DNA from 2 places in the Yokenella regensburgei genome. Region 1 is predicted to be linked to the other one. Evidence: predicted binding sites of a transcription regulator. Region 1 holds the regulator's gene; the other holds the start of a gene.

Region 1 (9,159 bases):
TGCAGCGGCGGTACGACGGCGAAGGTTGCGGCGCCCCACACCACCATGCTGATAGCGGCGCCAATTTCACTGCGCGCCAGCAGCGGAATTGCCAGCATAATGACCATCAGCAGCAGCAGGAATACCTTCAGCGTCCGGCTGACCGAACGGTCGGCAAACTTACCACCAAGGTAGTTACCGATAGAGAAGCCCACGCCGATCAGCACCAGCATCGCGGTGATAAACAGCGGAGAGGCGTCGGTGATGGTGTGCAGGACTGGTGAAATATACGTATAAAGCGTAAACATCGCCCCGGCACCCAGCACGGTGGTCAGCAGCGCTGACAATACCTGCGGACGCATCAGTACAGAAAGCTCGCGTTTAACGTCAGGGCGCTCACCGGCACTCCCTTTTGGCAGAGAGAACCACAGGCTCAGCATCGCCACAACGCCCAGGCCGGCGGTAGCAAGGAAAGACATACGCCAGCCGATGGTTTCACCAAGCCAGGTCGCCGCCGGCACACCGCCGATATTGGCGATAGTCAGGCCCATAAACATGGTCGCCACCGCGCTTGCCTGTTTATGCTTCGGTACGACGCTTGCGGCCACCACTGACCCCAGGCCGAAGAACGCGCCGTGGTTAAGGCTGGTGATGATGCGTGATAGCATCAACGTGGTGTAATCCGGCGCAATCGCCGACAGCACGTTGCCGAGGGTAAAAATAGCCATCAGGAACACCAGCGCGTTACGGCGCGCCCGGTGAGACAGCAGCAGCGTCATCAGTGGTGCACCCACCATCACGCCAACGGCGTAGGCGCTGATTAACATCCCGGCAACCGGAATAGAAACATCAACCCCTTTCGCAATGACGGGCAGCAGGCCCATGGGTGAAAACTCGGTCGTACCGATGCCAAACGCGCCTATCGCGAGGGCTACTAATGGAAAATTGATTTTCATCTAACAACTCCGGTCAGCCGCGGCGAAGGCGCGGTACCCTATTAAGAAGTTGAAAGTATGACAGCAATCACAAAAAACAGAAGTGAAGGAATTGGCAAAAGATTATTGCGCAATTGATAACAATGGCGGGGGAAGGGATTGAGGGAGATGGCTCTCCCTCATGAAAATCAGTGCAGAACGGCCGTCAGCCCGGCCGCAACGATCAGGGCCAGGGTAATGATCGTGGTAGTCAGAGAGAGCTTCAGTTCGGTACTCATCAATTTTTCTCCTTTTTATCCCCACATGAAAAGTGAGCTTGCTCATTTTTACATAGTTAAGCACAAAAATCTGCACGCTTTTCGTCGCGATGATCATTATTTCTCTTTCCCTTTGCGCCAGGATGAGCCAAAATCCCACGCTAAATTAAAAGCGTACCGGCCATTGACCCCCTCCTGTCGTCCTGTGTCGTTTTCCCGGCGTAATGCAATCTGAAATGATTGCGTCAGGGTGTGTAGAGGCAAACGTTTACGTAGCAAGTTATACAGGAGTTCAGGATATGGTCTGGAGTGAGAGCCATGGCAACGATTAAAGATGTAGCGAAGCGCGCAAACGTTTCCACTACAACCGTATCACACGTAATTAACAAAACCCGCTTTGTGGCGGAAGAGACGCGCAACGCGGTGTGGGCAGCGATCAAAGAGCTGCACTACTCCCCGAGCGCCGTCGCCCGTAGCCTGAAGGTTAATCACACGAAATCGATTGGCCTGCTGGCGACCAGCAGCGAAGCGGCCTACTTCGCTGAAATCATTGAAGCGGTTGAGAAAAATTGCTTCCAGAAAGGCTATACCCTGATTCTGGGTAACGCCTGGAACAACCTTGAAAAGCAGCGTGCTTATCTGTCGATGATGGCGCAAAAGCGCGTCGATGGCCTGCTGGTCATGTGTTCTGAGTACCCGGAATCGGTTATCTCAATGCTGGAAGAGTACCGTCATATCCCGATGGTGGTGATGGACTGGGGCGAAGCTCATGCCGACTTCACCGACTCCGTTATCGATAACGCCTTCGAAGGCGGTTATATGGCGGGCCGCTACCTGATTGAGCGTGGCCACCGTGAAATCGGCGTGATCCCGGGACCGCTTGAGCGCAACACCGGCGCGGGCCGTCTTGCCGGCTTTATGAAAGCCATGGAAGAAGCGCTGATTAAAGTGCCGGAGCACTGGATTGTACAGGGCGACTTTGAGCCAGAATCCGGCTATCGCGCCATGCAGCAGATCCTCGGCCAGCAGCACCGCCCCACCGCCGTATTCTGCGGTGGCGATATCATGGCGATGGGTGCCATTTGCGCCGCCGACGAGATGGGATTGCGCGTGCCGACGGATATTTCGGTGATCGGTTATGATAACGTGCGCAACGCCCGCTATTTCTCCCCGGCGCTGACCACCATTCACCAGCCGAAAGATTCTCTGGGTGAAACGGCGTTCAATATGCTGCTCGACCGTATCGTCAACAAACGCGAAACCTCGCAGTCCATCGAGGTGCATCCGCGTCTGGTGGAACGTCGCTCCGTTGCCGACGGCCCGTTCCGCGATTATCGTCGTTAATCACTTCTGCGGGTCCGGAGCCTCCGGTACCCGCAGCCACTCCCGGTTCAGCGTTTCACTATCCCCAAGATAATCCAGCAACCAGGCCAGCGCCGGAGACATATCCTGCTGCTGCCACGTCAGGCAACAGGCAGAATCCTGGTACGGGTTTTCGAGACACAGTTCCACCCACTCCCCGCTTTCGATCCACGGACGAGCAAAATGCTCTGGCACCATGCCAACACACAACCCCGCCGACAGACAGGTGGCCGACGATGTCCAGTCCGGCACCACGACGCGTTTCTGGTTATCCAGAAGCCAGGTGGTCCGCTTTGGCAGCGATCGCGAGGTATCTTCGGTGACCAACGAAGGCCAGTTGCGCAACGCCTCATCGCTGAGCACGCCTTCCATGCTCGCCAGCGGATGATGATGCGCAACCACGCACACCCAGTGCAGTGTGCCCATATCGCGAAACGCGTAGCGTCCCCCGACCGGGATCGCCTGCGTCGCGCCGATCGCCATCTCTACCCGACCATCAGCCAGTGCATCCCAGACGCCGTTGAACACTTCCTGGTAGACAATCAGCTCGACGTCCTGAAAATGGCGATAGAAATCAACGATCATCTGCCGGGTACGTTCCGGCCTGACGATATTATCGACGGCAATGGGCAACTGGCCGCGCCAGCCGTTGGCAATCTGCTGACACTGCTGGCGGGTGATCTGCATTTTTTTGATAACAGAACGCCCTTCTTTTAAAAACCAGACACCGGCAGGCGTCAGTTCAACATCGCGATGGCGCCGTTCAAAGAGCGGTACGGCGAGCCACTCCTCCAGCTGACGTACCGTATAACTGACCGCGGAGGGCACGCGATGCAGCTCCTGGGCCGCTGCGCTGAAGCTGCCATTACGGGCGACAGCATCGACCACTTCAAGAGAATATTCAGACCACATTTTCTGCCTACAAAAATTTTGAATTCACTAAACAAATATTAGCGTTTCACAAGCCGCTTTGCACTCCCTACACTCAGCGCCTGAGTCGTACACCTGCATCTATAAAGAGAAAGTGATATGCAACCTGGAAAATTATTTCTTGCCTGGCTGGCCGGTTTAAGCGTGCTCGGCTTCCTGGCGACGGACATGTACCTGCCCGCTTTTGCCGCTATTCAAAGCGATCTACAAATACCTGCCGCCAGCGTGAGCGCAAGCCTGAGCCTGTTCCTGGCCGGTTTCGCCGTCGCGCAACTGCTGTGGGGACCGCTGTCCGACCGCTATGGTCGCAAGTGGATCCTGCTCGCCGGTTTAACCATTTTTGCCCTTGGCTGCCTTGGCATGCTGTGGGTACGTGACGGCATGCTGCTGCTGGTCCTGCGCTTTGTGCAGGCCGTTGGCGTCTGCGCAGCAACGGTAACCTGGCAGGCGATGGTCACCGATTACTATCCGGCCCACCGCACCAACCGCATTTTTGCCACCATCATGCCGCTGGTTGCCCTCTCTCCGGCGCTGGCGCCGCTGTTGGGTAGCTGGATCCTGGTACATCTGGAATGGCAGGCCATTTTCGGAGCGCTGTTTATTATTACGCTGATTCTGATGATCCCGGCGCTGCGCCTGAAGAAGCCTGCCGAGAAAGCAGCACAAAAATCAGAAAAGAAACTGACCTTCTTTACCCTGCTGCGCTCCCGTGCCTACTGCGGCAACGTGTTGGTTTATGGTGCCTGTTCAGCCTGTTTCTTCGCGTGGCTGACCGGCTCCCCGTTCCTGCTGCACGAGATGGGTTACGGCCCGGGTGCTATTGGTCTGAGCTATGTGCCGCAAACTATTGCCTTCCTGGTAGGGGGTTACGGCTGTCGTGCTGCGCTGCAGAAATGGGAAGGTAAACAGCTGCTGCCGTGGGCGATGATGCTGTTTGCGCTTAGCACCATTGCCACCTGGGCGGTGGGTCTGTTCGATAACGCTACGCTCACCGGTCTGCTCATTCCGTTCTGCATTATGGCGATGGCGAATGGGACTATTTACCCGATTGTGGTTGCCCAGGCGCTCCAGCCCTTCCCGCAGGCTACCGGTCGCGCCGCGGCGCTGCAAAATACGCTGCAATTAGGACTGTGCTTCCTGGCAAGCCTGCTGGTTTCTACCTTCATCACCGCGCCATTAACCGCAACAACCAGCGTGATGTTGGGTACGGTGGTGCTGGCAGGTATCGGATACGCCATGCAGGCGCAGCGCGGTGAAGCTAAGCCGGTCGTCGCAGAAACCACGAATTAATTACGGAAAATATAATACTTAATTGATAATATTTGTCTGCTAACATTTTTTTATTGAATCACTGCTTTTAGCGGCCTATACTGAACCCGTTACACATAATTATGAAGTTTATTATGCATTAACGGGTTCAGGATTTGTTCCCGCTTCTCCATGGATGGCCTTTCAGTAAGGGTTTTCACCCTTCTCTGTTCTACGTCGGATAGCTGGTTCACGGTACTTTCCGTGAAATTTCTCACAAGCCTAAAAAAAAGCGACTACGCTGTTTTATGGATCTAAATCACTAGCGCGTGATGGAGAAGCTATGAGTTCATCGTGTATTGATGAAGTAAGCGTGCCAAATGACGAATGGCACCGAATTGCCAATGAACTGTTAAGTCAGGCAGATGTCACCATTAACGGATCTGCACCTTCCGATCCGCAGGTTACCAATCCTCGTTTCTACAAGCGTGTCCTCCAGGAAGGATCACTTGGCCTTGGTGAAAGTTATATGGACGGCTGGTGGGAGTGTGAACGGCTGGACGTTTTCTTTCAAAAGGTACTGAGTGCCGAGCTGGACAAAAAACTGCCCCACCACTTGAAAGACACGCTGAGAATCGCAGGCGCTCGTTTATTTAATCTACAAAGTAAAAAAAGAGCCTGGATTGTGGGTAAAGAGCATTACGATCTTGGCAACGATCTTTTCAGCCAGATGTTAGATCCGTTAATGCAATACTCCTGTGGTTACTGGAAAGATGCCAAAACGCTTGAAAATGCGCAGCTGGCAAAACTGGATCTGATTTGCCAGAAACTGAAGCTCAAGCCAGGCATGCGAGTGCTGGATATTGGCTGCGGCTGGGGTGGACTGGCGTTCTACATGGCAAAACACTACGGGGTGGGCGTCGTTGGCGTGACCATCTCTGCTGAACAGCAGAAAATGGCGCAGGACCGCTGCGAAGGGCTGGATGTTGATATCCGGCTGCAGGACTACCGCGACCTGAACGATCAGTTTGACCGTATTGTGTCCGTAGGGATGTTCGAGCACGTGGGTCCGAAAAACTACAATACCTATTTCGAGGTTGCCGACCGCAATCTGAAACCAGAAGGTATTTTCCTGCTGCACACCATCGGCTCAAAAATTACCGACCATAACGTTGATCCGTGGATCAACAAGTACATCTTCCCTAACGGTTGTCTGCCGTCGGTGCGTCATATTGCCGACGCCAGCGAGTCGCACTTTATTGTTGAAGACTGGCACAACTTTGGGGCGGACTACGACACCACGCTGATGGCATGGTATGAACGGTTCCTCGCGAGCTGGCCAGACATTGCAGATAATTATTCTGAACGCTTCAAACGCATGTTCACCTATTATCTGAATGCCTGTGCCGGAGCATTTCGCGCCCGCGATATTCAGCTCTGGCAGGTGGTCTTCTCTCGCGGAATCGAGCACGGTTTACGCGTTCCCCGCTAATAAAAATCCCCGGCAAGCCGGGGATTTTTTTACTCTTCTGTTGCTGCCTGTCGCGTTGCGGTCTCTTTCGCCGCCAGCACACGTTCAACCGTATCAACCACCGCCTGCGTCTGCGGGTCAATCTCAATATTCACGCGCTCACCGATTTTTTTCTTCCCAAGCGTTGTACGCTCCAGGGTTTCCGGAATCAAATGGACGCAGAAACGGGTTGGCGTCACTTCGCCCACCGTCAGGCTGATGCCGTCCACGCCGATAAACCCTTTGTACAGGATGTATTTCATGAGTGCAGGATCCTGCACTTTAAACCACACCTGACGATTGTTTTCAGAAGCGAGAATCTTCACCACTTCCGCAGTCGTCATGATGTGGCCCGACATCAGATGCCCGCCAATCTCATCGCTGAACTTCGCCGCGCGCTCAAGGTTGACTTCGTCACCCGATTTCAGCTCGCCCAGATTGGTGATGCGCAGCGTCTCTTTCATTAAATCGAAGCTGATACGATTACCGTTGATCTCGGTCACCGTCAGGCAGCAGCCGTTGTGTGCGACCGAAGCGCCGGTTTCCAGTCCATCCAGCATATCGTCAGGCATTTCAACGATGTGGGTACGAAAATTGGGTTTTTCATCAATGGACACCACTTTCGCTGTGCCCTGCACAATTCCAGTAAACATACTGCTGACTCCTGTAATTCCATTATGTCATTTGCGTGACCGCATTCATTACCCAGAACAATAACAGCAGAAAAAACAGGTTGCCAGCCCATGCGCACTCCCTGCTATTTTTTTGACTGGCTTAATGGCTAATCCTCGCTACAATAGACTGGCAAATTCCCCTGTTCTTCTTCTCGCTGCCAGTTACGGCGGCTTTTTTAGTCTCTCCAATAACAACAATATATGGGTGTTTACGTGCAGAAGTATTTTATCGAAGCGCGTCAGTTACTAGCACTGGCAATACCGGTGATCCTCGCGCAGGTCGCCCAAACCGCAATGGGGTTTGTTGATACCGTCATGGCCGGTGGCTACAGCGCTACCGACATGGCCGCCGTCGCTATCGGTACCTCTATCTGGTTGCCGGCTATCCTCTTTGGTCACGGCCTGCTGCTGGCGCTGACCCCGGTCGTCGCGCAACTGAACGGCTCTGGCCGACGTGACCGTATTGCGCATCAGGTGCGCCAGGGGTTCTGGCTCGCGGGCTTTGTCTCAGTGCTTATCATGGTGGTTCTCTGGAACGCCGGTCATATTATTCGTGCCATGCACAACATTGACCCGGCGCTGGCGGATAAAGCCGTCGGTTATTTACGTGCTCTGCTGTGGGGCGCGCCGGGATATTTATTCTTCCAGGTCTGTCGTAACCAGTGTGAAGGCCTGGCCAAAACCAAACCGGGCATGGTAATGGGCTTTATTGGCCTGCTGGTTAATATTCCAGTGAACTACATCTTTATTTATGGTCATTTCGGTATGCCGGAACTCGGTGGCGTTGGCTGCGGTGTTGCAACCGCCTCCGTATACTGGGTGATGTTCTTTAGCATGCTCTCTTTTGTTAAGCGTGCGCGTTCAATGCGCGATATTCGTCATGAGGCCGGGTTCCATAAACCAGATACCGCCGTGATGAAACGTCTGGTGCAGCTTGGTCTGCCGATCGCGCTGGCGCTGTTCTTTGAGGTGACGCTGTTTGCGGTTGTTGCTCTGCTGGTCTCCCCGCTTGGCATCATCGACGTGGCAGGACACCAGATAGCCCTCAACTTTAGCTCGCTGATGTTTGTTCTGCCAATGTCGCTCGCCGCGGCGGTAACGATCCGCGTCGGTTATCGTCTGGGACAAGGATCAACGCTTGATGCGCAAACCTCCGCCCGCACGGGTCTGGGAGTTGGCGTCTGTATGGCAACCCTGACGGCTATTTTCACCGTCACCATGCGTGAGCAAATTGCGCTGCTGTATAACGACAATCCGGAGGTCATCATCCTCGCATCGCAGCTGATGCTGCTGGCCGCGCTGTATCAGATTTCCGATTCCATTCAGGTTATCGGCAGCGGCATTCTGCGTGGTTATAAAGATACCCGCTCTATCTTCTTTATCACTTTTACCGCGTACTGGGTGCTGGGGCTGCCAAGTGGCTATATTCTGGGATTAACCGATCTGGTGGTGCCGCGGATGGGTCCAGCAGGTTTCTGGTGGGGATTCATTCTCGGCCTTACGTCAGCGGCGATAATGATGACGCTGCGCATTCGTTTCCTGCAGCGTCAACCTTCTGTGGTGATTTTGCAGCGCGCCGCGCGCTAAACGCCAGGCAACCGCCCTCGGGCGGTTGCCTTTTTAACTACACGCCAGCGGTATGACGAAACACCGGATAGGTGAAGAACAGCAGATGGATAACGTTAAGCCCGAAGTGGAACAGCACAGCCACCCAGAGTTTCCCGCTCCACATCCACGCTAAGCCGTAAATCAGCCCCGCGAGTCCCGCAAAAATAACCATCAACAGGCCACCTGCCATATGCATCGCGCCAAACAGCGCGGCCGTAATGACCAGCGCCAGCACCGGATGCATTAACCGGGAGAGTCGCTGTTGCAGATAGCCGCGGAACAGGGCCTCTTCCGCCAGGGAAACAAAGAAAATGTTCGCCAGAATAAACTGCGGCAACCAGTTCGGCAGATGCGGTTCAATTTTCAGGCCCCCCAGCGCAACCGCCACCAGCAGCAGTGCCGGTACGGCGAGTATCAGCAGCGCCCAGCCAAGCTTTCCCGGTTTGCCTGAGGAATTCGCCACAAACAGGCTCCCCATTCCTGCTACCAGCGCAAACGGGACCAGCGCCTTATCAAAGTTGTAATACATATTGAATGGCGCGCTTTGCGGACCCGCCATTAAGCCATCCAGGACCTTCAGATTATGAAAACCCGGGATCATATGCAGCATCAGCCCGAGGGCTATCAGGACACAAAGTCCCTCAATGGCATATTTC
Region 2 (9,159 bases), on a different contig from region 1:
GAAGCGCAGATAAAAATCCGCAACTGGGATTACGATGCGGTGGATGCCATTATCCGTGGCGAGGTAGACATCGGATTCGCGGGGCGGGAAAGCCATCCGCGCTCACGCGAGCAGTTGACCCTGCTGCCCTGGTTTATCGATTTTGAAGTCCTGTTTACCGATCTCCCCTGCGTCTGGCTGCGAGAAGACCACCCAGCGCTACAGGAGCCATGGAGCCTCGACACCTTCCTCAAGTACCGGCATATCAGCATTTGCTGGGAGCAGAGCGACACCTGGGCGCTGGATGAAGTACTCAGAGAGATAGGGCGTGAACGGAATATCGCGCTGAGCCTGCCGGGATTTGAACAATCGATGTTTATGGCGGCCCAGCCGAATCACACCCTGCTTTCGACCGCACCACGCTATTGCCAGCAGTATAACCAGCAGCACAACCTCAGGCTGGTTTCTCTCCCTATCCCGATCGATCCTGCGCTGCAACAAAAACTGGCGGTACCGTTTACGTTACTCTGGCATAAGCGCAATAGCCATAATCCAAAAATTGTCTGGCTGAAAGAGACCCTCAGCAACCTGTATCGCAGCCGTTTTCCGACCTGCTGATAGCACAGACAACACCTAAAACTGTGATGAAACCAGCTATTGCGGCTAAGGATACGTAAAAGTCACGTGAGGAGGCTTTTCCGGGAGGTTTTTCCACATTAAAACCTACCCATTATCGGCGATACTATTTTGGTCACCGATAACCATTGTCCATTAATCAGGGAGAGAAAAATGGCCACGCACTTTGCACGAGGGATATTGAGCGACAGTCATCCGCTTTCGGTTCGGCTTCCCGCCGCTATACACCACGCCGCCCGGCAGCTGCCGGAGCATCGCAGAACCCGCTATCTGGCATCCAGAGCGCTACTCGCCGAGCTGATGTTTATGCTGTATGGCATCAGTGAATTGCCGGAAATCCGCTCTCAGGCGAACGGCAAACCGGCGTTTTCAGACCCGGAGCTACCGCGTTTTTCCATGGCCTATACCGGCAATATTGTCGGCGTCGCGCTCACCACCGAAGGGGATTGCGGCCTCGATATGGAGCTGCAACACAGTCTGGGCAGCGTTCATAGCCTGCATCCGCCTGAGCACTACCGCTTCTCAAGCAACGAAAATCTGTGGATTAACAACCAGAACGATCCGCACGAAGCGCGAGTTCAACTGGTCGCGTTGCGCCAGAGCGTGCTCAAGATGGCGGGGTACTTCGAGCAGGATTCACCCGGTCTGTTGCAGCTGCTGCCAGGCTCTGGTCGCCTGCGCGTCGCGAACGTCATGCAGGCAGAAGCTATCTGCGATGCCGAAGACGTGCTGGTATGGTCCGTAGCCGCAAGCCCGGCCATCGAAAAGCTACGGCTCTGGGAGTACGATGGTAAAAATGGCTGGAGCAGCCTGCCCGACATTCAGAGCCGGGCGAAAGAACCAGCCGCTCGCCTTATGCGATTCACCAGTTTACCGGCGGAAAAAGCCCTTATACTGAACTGACCGTCACGATGACAAAGGAGTAATCATGTCCGAAGCGTTGAACGTCGTTACATTACTGGGAAGCCTGCGCAAAGGCTCATTTAACGCAATGGTTGCCAGAACCTTGCCGAAAATCGCGCCAACAGGCATGGAGATAGCGCCGCTACCGTCTATTGGCGATATTCCACTGTACGATGCGGATATACAGCAGGAAGATGGCTTCCCGCAGAGCGTGGAAGCGCTGGCAGAACAGATTCGTCAGGCGGATGGTGTGGTCATTGTGACGCCGGAATATAACTACTCGGTGCCAGGCGGGCTGAAAAACGCCATCGACTGGCTGTCACGCTTACCGAATCAACCGCTGGCCGGCAAGCCAGTACTGATTCAGACCAGCTCAATGGGCGCTATTGGCGGCGCACGCTGCCAGTATCATCTGCGCCAGATTCTGGTGTTCCTTGATGCGATGGTGATGAATAAACCGGAGTTTATGGGCGGCGTTATTCAGAATAAGGTCGACCCGCAGACGGGTGAAGTGATTGATCAAAGTACGCTTGATCATCTGACCGGTCAGTTGACCGCATTCGGTGAGTATATTCAGCGGGTGAAAGCGTAATGACAGAGGTGAGTGCGCTCTGATGCCCTCACCTCATCCCTCTCCCACAGGGAGAGGGTGCAAACACTAAAACCTTTTAGTGAGCATCAATAAACGCAATCTTCAGTACGAACAGCAGCGCGACGATGATCACGCACGAGCTAAGATCGCGGAAACGACCGGTACCGATTTTCATCACGCAGTAAGAGATAAAGCCAAGAGCGATCCCTTCAGTGATAGAGAAGCTAAACGGCATCATCACTGCCGTAATGAACGCAGGAACCGCTTCGGTCAAATCATCCCACTTCACGCGCGACAGGCTTGAAGTCATCAGTACGCCCACATAAATCAGCGCACCCGCGGCTGCGTAAGGTGGCACCATGCCCGCCAGCGGTGACAGGAAAATCACCAGCAGGAACAGCAGACCCACGATCACCGCCGTCAGGCCAGTACGTCCGCCCACGGACACCCCGGAAGACGACTCGATATACGCGGTAACGGAAGACGTACCAATGAATGAACCGGCAACAGAAGAGATACTGTCCACGTACAGCGCCTGCTTCATACGCGGGAATTTGCCTTTATCATCGGCAAGGCCAGCTTTATCGGTGACACCAATCAGGGTACCGGAAGAGTCAAACAGGTTAACCAGCATGAAGGAAAAAATAATACCCGCGAGACCCAGATTCAGGGAACCCGCCAGGTCGACCTGGCCCACGACGCTAGTGACGCTCGGCGGCGCAGAAACGATACCGGTGTAGTGCACATCGCCCAGCAACCAGCCCAGCAGGGTAGTGACGATTATCGACACCAGCACCGCCGCGTGAATGTTACGCGAGGCAAGAATAGCAATGATGAAGAAGCCAAGAATACCGAGCAGGACGTTATGCGAGGTCAGGTGACCAATCGACACCAGCGTATCCTGGTTTGCGACGATAACACCGGCGTTCTTCAGGCCCATCATGCCGATAAACAGACCGATACCGCTGGTGATCCCCACGCGCAGGCTGACCGGGATATTCGCAATCATCCAGTAACGCACACGGAAAATGGTCAGCAGCAGCAGACCAACGGCGCCCCAGAAAATCGCGCCCATGCCAATTTGCCATGGCAAACCCATTGCACCAACGACCACAAAGGCGAAGAAAGCGTTCAGACCCATTGCCGGGGCCAGCGCAACCGGCAGGTTGGCAAACAGTCCCATCAGGATACTGCCGAGGGCGGCGATAAGGCAGGTCGTTACAAACACGGCGCTGGTGTCCATTCCCGCGGCGCCAAGAATTTGCGGGTTAACGAAAACGATGTAGACCATCGTCAGGAACGTTGTAAAACCGGCGATCACTTCCGTACGGGCAGAAGTCCCGTGTTCGCGCAGTTTAAACACGCGCTCAAGCAGTCCCCGACCGGAGGTCTGGGTTGTGTGTTGTTGACTCATCTTCTGGTTCCGAAGCATTGGAGGGAAAATTCGTCGCTATCCTACCGCAAAATGCGACAATAGGGGGGATAAAGCATCACTTTTTTCATCGAATTTGCTTATACGGCAACGATTGCGTCGCCGGTAATTACATTACGTAAACGTTAAACTTGCTATAACAGGAAACGGCATGTCCAACATTGAGGCGGTATTCTTCGACTGCGATGGCACGCTGGTCGACAGTGAAGTGATTTGTTCCCGTGCCTATGTCCATATGTTCGAACAAGTGGGCATCTCCCTTGAACTTGAGGAGATCTTTAAGCGCTTTAAGGGTGTGAAGCTCCACGAGATAATCGACACCATTGGCACAGAATATGGCGTAAGCCTGCAGCGCGACGAGCTTGAGACAGCGTATCGCGCTGAGGTTGCTCGCCTGTTTGACAGCGAACTGGAGGTCATCGCCGGGGCGAATGCGTTACTTAACGCGGTGACGGTACCTATGTGCGTGGTCTCTAACGGCCCGGTCAGTAAAATGCAGCATTCGCTGGGGAAAACCGGCATGTTGCATCATTTTCCGGAGAAATTGTTCAGCGGCTACGATATTCAGCGCTGGAAGCCGGACCCGGCCCTGATGTTCCACGCCGCCAAAGCGATGGATGTCAGAGCGGAAAACTGCATTCTGGTGGATGATTCCAGCGCGGGTGCGCAATCTGGCATTGATGCAGGGATGGAGGTGTTTTACTTCTGTGCCGATCCGCATAACAAACCGATCGACCATCCAAAAGTGACGACTTTCACCCGTCTGGCGGAATTACCGGCGTTGTGGAAAGCGCGCGGGTGGGATATTACACGCTGATATCGCGATTCTCCCCTCACCCCAAAGGGGCGAGGGGATCCGTATTACTCTTTCGGATCTTTACCCGCCAGCAGCTTATCCAGCTCATCGCCGCCCACGTGACGGAAATCTTGTCCCTTCACGAAGTAGAAGATGTATTCGCAGATATTCTGGCAGCGGTCTCCGATACGCTCGATGGAGCGCGCACAGAACAGTGCAGTCAACACGCTTGGAATGGTGCGGGAGTCTTCCATCATGTAGGTCATCAGCTGACGCACAATGCCTTCATACTCCTGGTCCACTTTTTTATCTTCACGGTAAATACGCACCGCTTCGTCGATATCCATACGCGCAAAAGCGTCCAGCACATCATGCAGCATTTGCACCGTATGGCGGCCCAGCGACTCCAGGCTAACCAGCAGCGGTTGATGCTGTTGGGAGAACTTCTCCAGCGCCGTGCGGCAGATTTTATCGGCCACGTCGCCAATACGTTCCAGCTCAGCGATAGTTTTGATAATCGCCATCACCAGACGCAGATCGCTGGCGGTCGGTTGACGTTTGGCGATGATGCGCACGCAGGCTTCATCGATCGCCACTTCCATCATGTTGACCTGCTTGTCACCGTCGATGACGCGCTTTGCCAGCTCCTGATCCTGATTGTGCATCGCGGTAATTGCATCAGTCAGCTGCTGTTCCACCAGCCCACCCATGGTCATGACCTGGGTACGGATATGCTCCAGCTCGGCGTTAAACTGGCCGGAAATATGTTTGTTGAGGTTAAGGTTGTCCATGGTTTCTCCACATGCACTAAGGCAAATCAACCGTAGCGGCCAGTAATATAATCTTCCGTCTGTTTCTTCGCGGGCTTGGTAAACAGATCGTCCGTATTGCTGAATTCAATCAGCTCGCCAAGATACATGAACGCGGTATGGTCTGAACAACGTGCCGCTTGCTGCATGTTGTGGGTTACGATAACCACGGTGTAATCCTGTTTCAGCTCGGTGATAAGCTCTTCGATACGACCGGTTGAGATCGGATCGAGCGCCGAGCAGGGTTCGTCGAGCAGGAGCACTTCCGGGCGAATTGCAATGCCGCGCGCAATGCACAGACGCTGCTGCTGACCACCGGACAGAGAGTACCCACTCTGGTGTAATTTATCTTTGGTTTCGTTCCATAATGCGGCCTTGGTCAAAGCCCACTGTACGCGCTCGTCCATATCCGCACGGGACAGCTTTTCGAACAGACGCACGCCAAAGGCGATGTTGTCGTAAATCGACATCGGGAACGGCGTTGGCTTCTGGAAGACCATCCCAACCTTGGCACGCAGCAGCGCGATATCCTGGGTATTGGTGAGAATATTGTCACCATCCAGCAGAATTTCGCCTTCAGCGCGCTGCTCCGGATAAAGCTCAAACATTTTGTTGAAGGTACGCAACAGCGTGGATTTACCGCAGCCAGACGGCCCGATAAACGCCGTGACCTGGTTTTTAGCGATATCCAGGTTGATGTTCTTCAGGGCATGGAATTTGCCGTAGTAGAAGTTCAGGTCGCGAACTGTAATCTTACCCGGGGCAGTATTAGCCATACTCATCTCAATCATTTCCTCATTCGGCGCCGCGCTAAGCCGCGCCGTAAAAATTAACCGTGTTTACTCTTGGCAAAAATGACGCGCGCCAGAATGTTCAGCAACAGGACGCAGAGGGTAATAATCAGCACCCCGGCCCAGGCCAGCTGCTGCCACTCAGCAAACGGGCTCATCGCAAATTTGAAGATGGTCACCGGCAGGTTGGCAATCGGCTGCATCATGTCGGTGCTCCAGAACTGGTTCGAGAGCGCGGTGAACAGCAGCGGAGCCGTTTCACCAGCAATACGCGCGACCGCCAACAGCACACCGGTCATGATCCCGGAGACGGAGGCTTTCAGCGTAATGGCGGAAATCATCTTCCATTTTGGCGTGCCCAGGGCATAAGCCGCTTCACGCAGGCTATCCGGCACCAGTTTCAGCATGTTTTCGGTGGTTCGAATCACAATCGGCACCTGCAGCAGCGCCAGCGCAATCACCCCCGCCCAGCCGGAGAAGTGCTCCATCTGCGCCACAACAATGGTGTAAACGAACAGGCCTACCACGATAGACGGTGCGGACAGCAGAATATCGTTGATGAAGCGGATGACTTCCGCAAGCCAGGATTTACGGCCATATTCCGCCAGATAGATACCCGCCATAATGCCGAGAGGGGTACCAATGACCGTTGACCAGAGGATCAGCAGCCCGCTACCCGCCAGGGCGTTCGCCAGACCACCGCCCGCGGTATTCGGCGGCGGCGTCATTTCGGTAAACAGCGCAAGCGACATACCGTCGATACCGCGCGTAACGGTAGAAAACAGGATCCACACCAGCCAGAACAAACCAAACACCATCGTCGCCATTGAGAGCGTCAGGGCGATGCGGTTTTTCATGCGGCGTTTCGCCTGCATTTTGCGGCGAGATTCCATCAATTCCGGGCTGGTTTGCATTTCGAGAGTCGCCATTAACGTGCCCCCTCGTTTTTCGCGAGGCGTTTAATCATCAGCTTGGAAATAGCCAGAACGATAAAGGTGATAACGAACAGGATGAGACCCAGTTCCATCAGCGCCGCCACGTGCAGACCAGATTCCGCTTCCGCAAACTCGTTCGCCAGGGCAGAGGTGATGCTGTTACCCGGCATGTACAGCGATGCGCTGTCGAGCTGGTAGGTGTTGCCGATGATAAAGGTCACCGCCATGGTTTCACCCAGCGCACGACCCAGGCCCAGCATCACGCCGCCGATCACCCCATTTTTGGTGAACGGCAGTACGATGCGCCAGATAACTTCCCAGGTGGTGCAGCCGATGCCATAGGCCGACTCTTTCATCATCACCGGAGTTTGTTCAAACACATCGCGCATAACCGCTGCGATGTAAGGAATAATCATGATAGCGAGGATAACCCCCGCGGCCAGCAGGCCGATACCAAATGCCGGGCCAGAGAACAGGGCGCCAACAAACGGAATGCTGGAGAGGATGTTGCCCACCGGCTCCTGGAAGTAGGTGGCAAACAGCGGTGCGAAGATAAACAGGCCCCACATGCCGTAAACGATACTCGGGATTGCCGCCAGCAGCTCAATCGCAATACCCAGCGGGCGCTTCAACCAGTTTGGCGCCAGCTCCGTCAGGAACAGGGCGATACCAAAACTCACCGGAACGGCGATCAGCAGCGCGATAAATGAGGTGACCAGCGTGCCGTAAATCGGCACCAGTGCACCATAGATATCGTTTGGAGCATCCCACTCTTTGGTCCACAGGAATGAGAAGCCAAACTTCTGAATGCTCGGCCAGGAGGAGAACATCAGGGAAACAATGATGCCACCCAGCATCAATAGCACAATCAGCGCAGCCAGTTTTACCAGCGCACTGAAAATCATGTCACCCTTTTTGCTTGGTGGGTTAAAAGCAGGCTTGCTTGCAGCCATAAATCACTCTTCTGTTAAACGCATTTACGAAGCTGGCGGGTAAGCACCAGGGCTACCCGCCATTTTCGTTAATTATTCCAATTAGTACAGTGCTTTACCGCTGCTGTCTTTTACGTTGGTCTTCCATGCAGCACGAACCTGCTCAACCACGCTCTCCGGCAGGGTAGCGTAATCCAGCGCGTTAGCTTCTTTCGCGCCGTTTTTGTACGCCCAGTCGAAGAATTTCAGCACTTCTGCGCCCTGCTCAGGTTTCTTCTGATCTTTGTGGACCAGGATGAAGGTGGTGGAGGTGATTGGCCACACGTCCGCCCCTTTCTGATTGGTCAGATCCTGTGCGAAGGACTTGCTCCAGTCAGCGCCTTTTGCCGCATTGGAGAAGCTCTCTTCGGTCGGGCTGACGTCAGCACCATCTGCAGATTTCAGTTTGGTATAAGTCAGGTTGTTCTGCTTGGCGTAAGCGTATTCAACATAGCCAATGGAGCCCGGCAGACGCTGTACGAAGGCGGCGATGCCGTCGTTGCCTTTGCCACCGAGACCGGTTGGCCAGTTAACGGTAGAGCCAGAACCAATTTTAGATTTCCACTCTTCGTTCACTTTCGCCAGGTAGCTGGTGAAAACGAAGGAAGTACCGGAACCGTCAGCACGACGAACCACGGCGATGTTCTGCGCAGGCAGTTTCTTGCCTGGGTTCAGCTTAGCAATCGCTTCGTCGTCCCACTTCTTGATTTTACCGAGGTAGATGTCACCCAGGGTTTTACCGTCGAGCACCAGCTCGCCGGATTTGAAGCCAGGCAGGTTTACCGCCAGTACCACACCACCGATAACGGTCGGGAACTGGAACAGACCTTCCTGAGAAAGTTTTTCGTCGCTCAGCGGCGCATCAGATGCCCCGAAGTCAACGGTGTTTGCTGTGATTTGCTTAACGCCACCGGAGGAACCGATACCCTGATAGTTAATTTTGTTACCCGTTTCTTTCTGGTAGGTATCCGCCCATTTGGCATACACCGGCGCAGGGAAGGTTGCACCTGCACCTGTCAGGCTTGCTGCTGCAAACGCAGAGAAAGCGCTCATCGATAAGGTCGCGGCGACAACAGTTGCGACAGTGGTACGCATGACTTTCATAATGTCTCCTGCAAGATGGGTATAAATCATTGTTAAGTGGCTACGATGAGCAAAATAGGACAAAGAGGTGACAGTTATATGTATGGTTTATGACAGTTTTATGACAAGCGAAATTTTTGTTAAAACAAAAAATAAAAACCCTTACTCATCAAATAAATAGCCATATTTATGACATTAAGTTTTCACTAAAATTTTATTTTTGTGACACCTC

Evidence for each region. The regulator PurR, encoded in region 1, represses purine synthesis genes. The targets are predictions, from matches to a motif close to CANGCAAACGTTTGCNTG.
Region 2: a site for PurR is predicted at 3,626-3,643, ahead of C7387_RS19800 (NCS2 family permease). Genes of this name have one in related genera too.

The regions. Positions count from the first base shown of each region.
Region 1 is NZ_RBIZ01000003.1:1,063,314-1,072,472, reverse strand. Features, by position in the region: gene C7387_RS05380 (MFS transporter) at 1-935, opposite strand, end outside; gene cydH (cytochrome bd-I oxidase subunit CydH) at 1,103-1,192, opposite strand; gene purR (HTH-type transcriptional repressor PurR) at 1,490-2,515, shown strand; gene punR (DNA-binding transcriptional activator PunR) at 2,516-3,445, opposite strand; gene punC (purine nucleoside transporter PunC) at 3,563-4,753, shown strand; gene cfa (cyclopropane fatty acyl phospholipid synthase) at 5,055-6,203, shown strand; gene C7387_RS05350 (riboflavin synthase) at 6,233-6,874, opposite strand; gene mdtK (MdtK family multidrug efflux MATE transporter) at 7,109-8,482, shown strand; gene C7387_RS05340 (CPBP family intramembrane glutamic endopeptidase) at 8,520-9,159, opposite strand, start outside.
Region 2 is NZ_RBIZ01000006.1:370,770-379,928, forward strand. Features, by position in the region: gene yidZ (HTH-type transcriptional regulator YidZ) at 1-597, shown strand, start outside; gene C7387_RS19790 (4'-phosphopantetheinyl transferase family protein) at 769-1,518, shown strand; gene C7387_RS19795 (NADPH-dependent FMN reductase) at 1,544-2,110, shown strand; gene C7387_RS19800 (NCS2 family permease) at 2,187-3,524, opposite strand; gene yieH (6-phosphogluconate phosphatase) at 3,694-4,359, shown strand; gene phoU (phosphate signaling complex protein PhoU) at 4,404-5,129, opposite strand; gene pstB (phosphate ABC transporter ATP-binding protein PstB) at 5,156-5,929, opposite strand; gene pstA (phosphate ABC transporter permease PstA) at 5,977-6,867, opposite strand; gene pstC (phosphate ABC transporter permease PstC) at 6,867-7,826, opposite strand; gene pstS (phosphate ABC transporter substrate-binding protein PstS) at 7,908-8,948, opposite strand.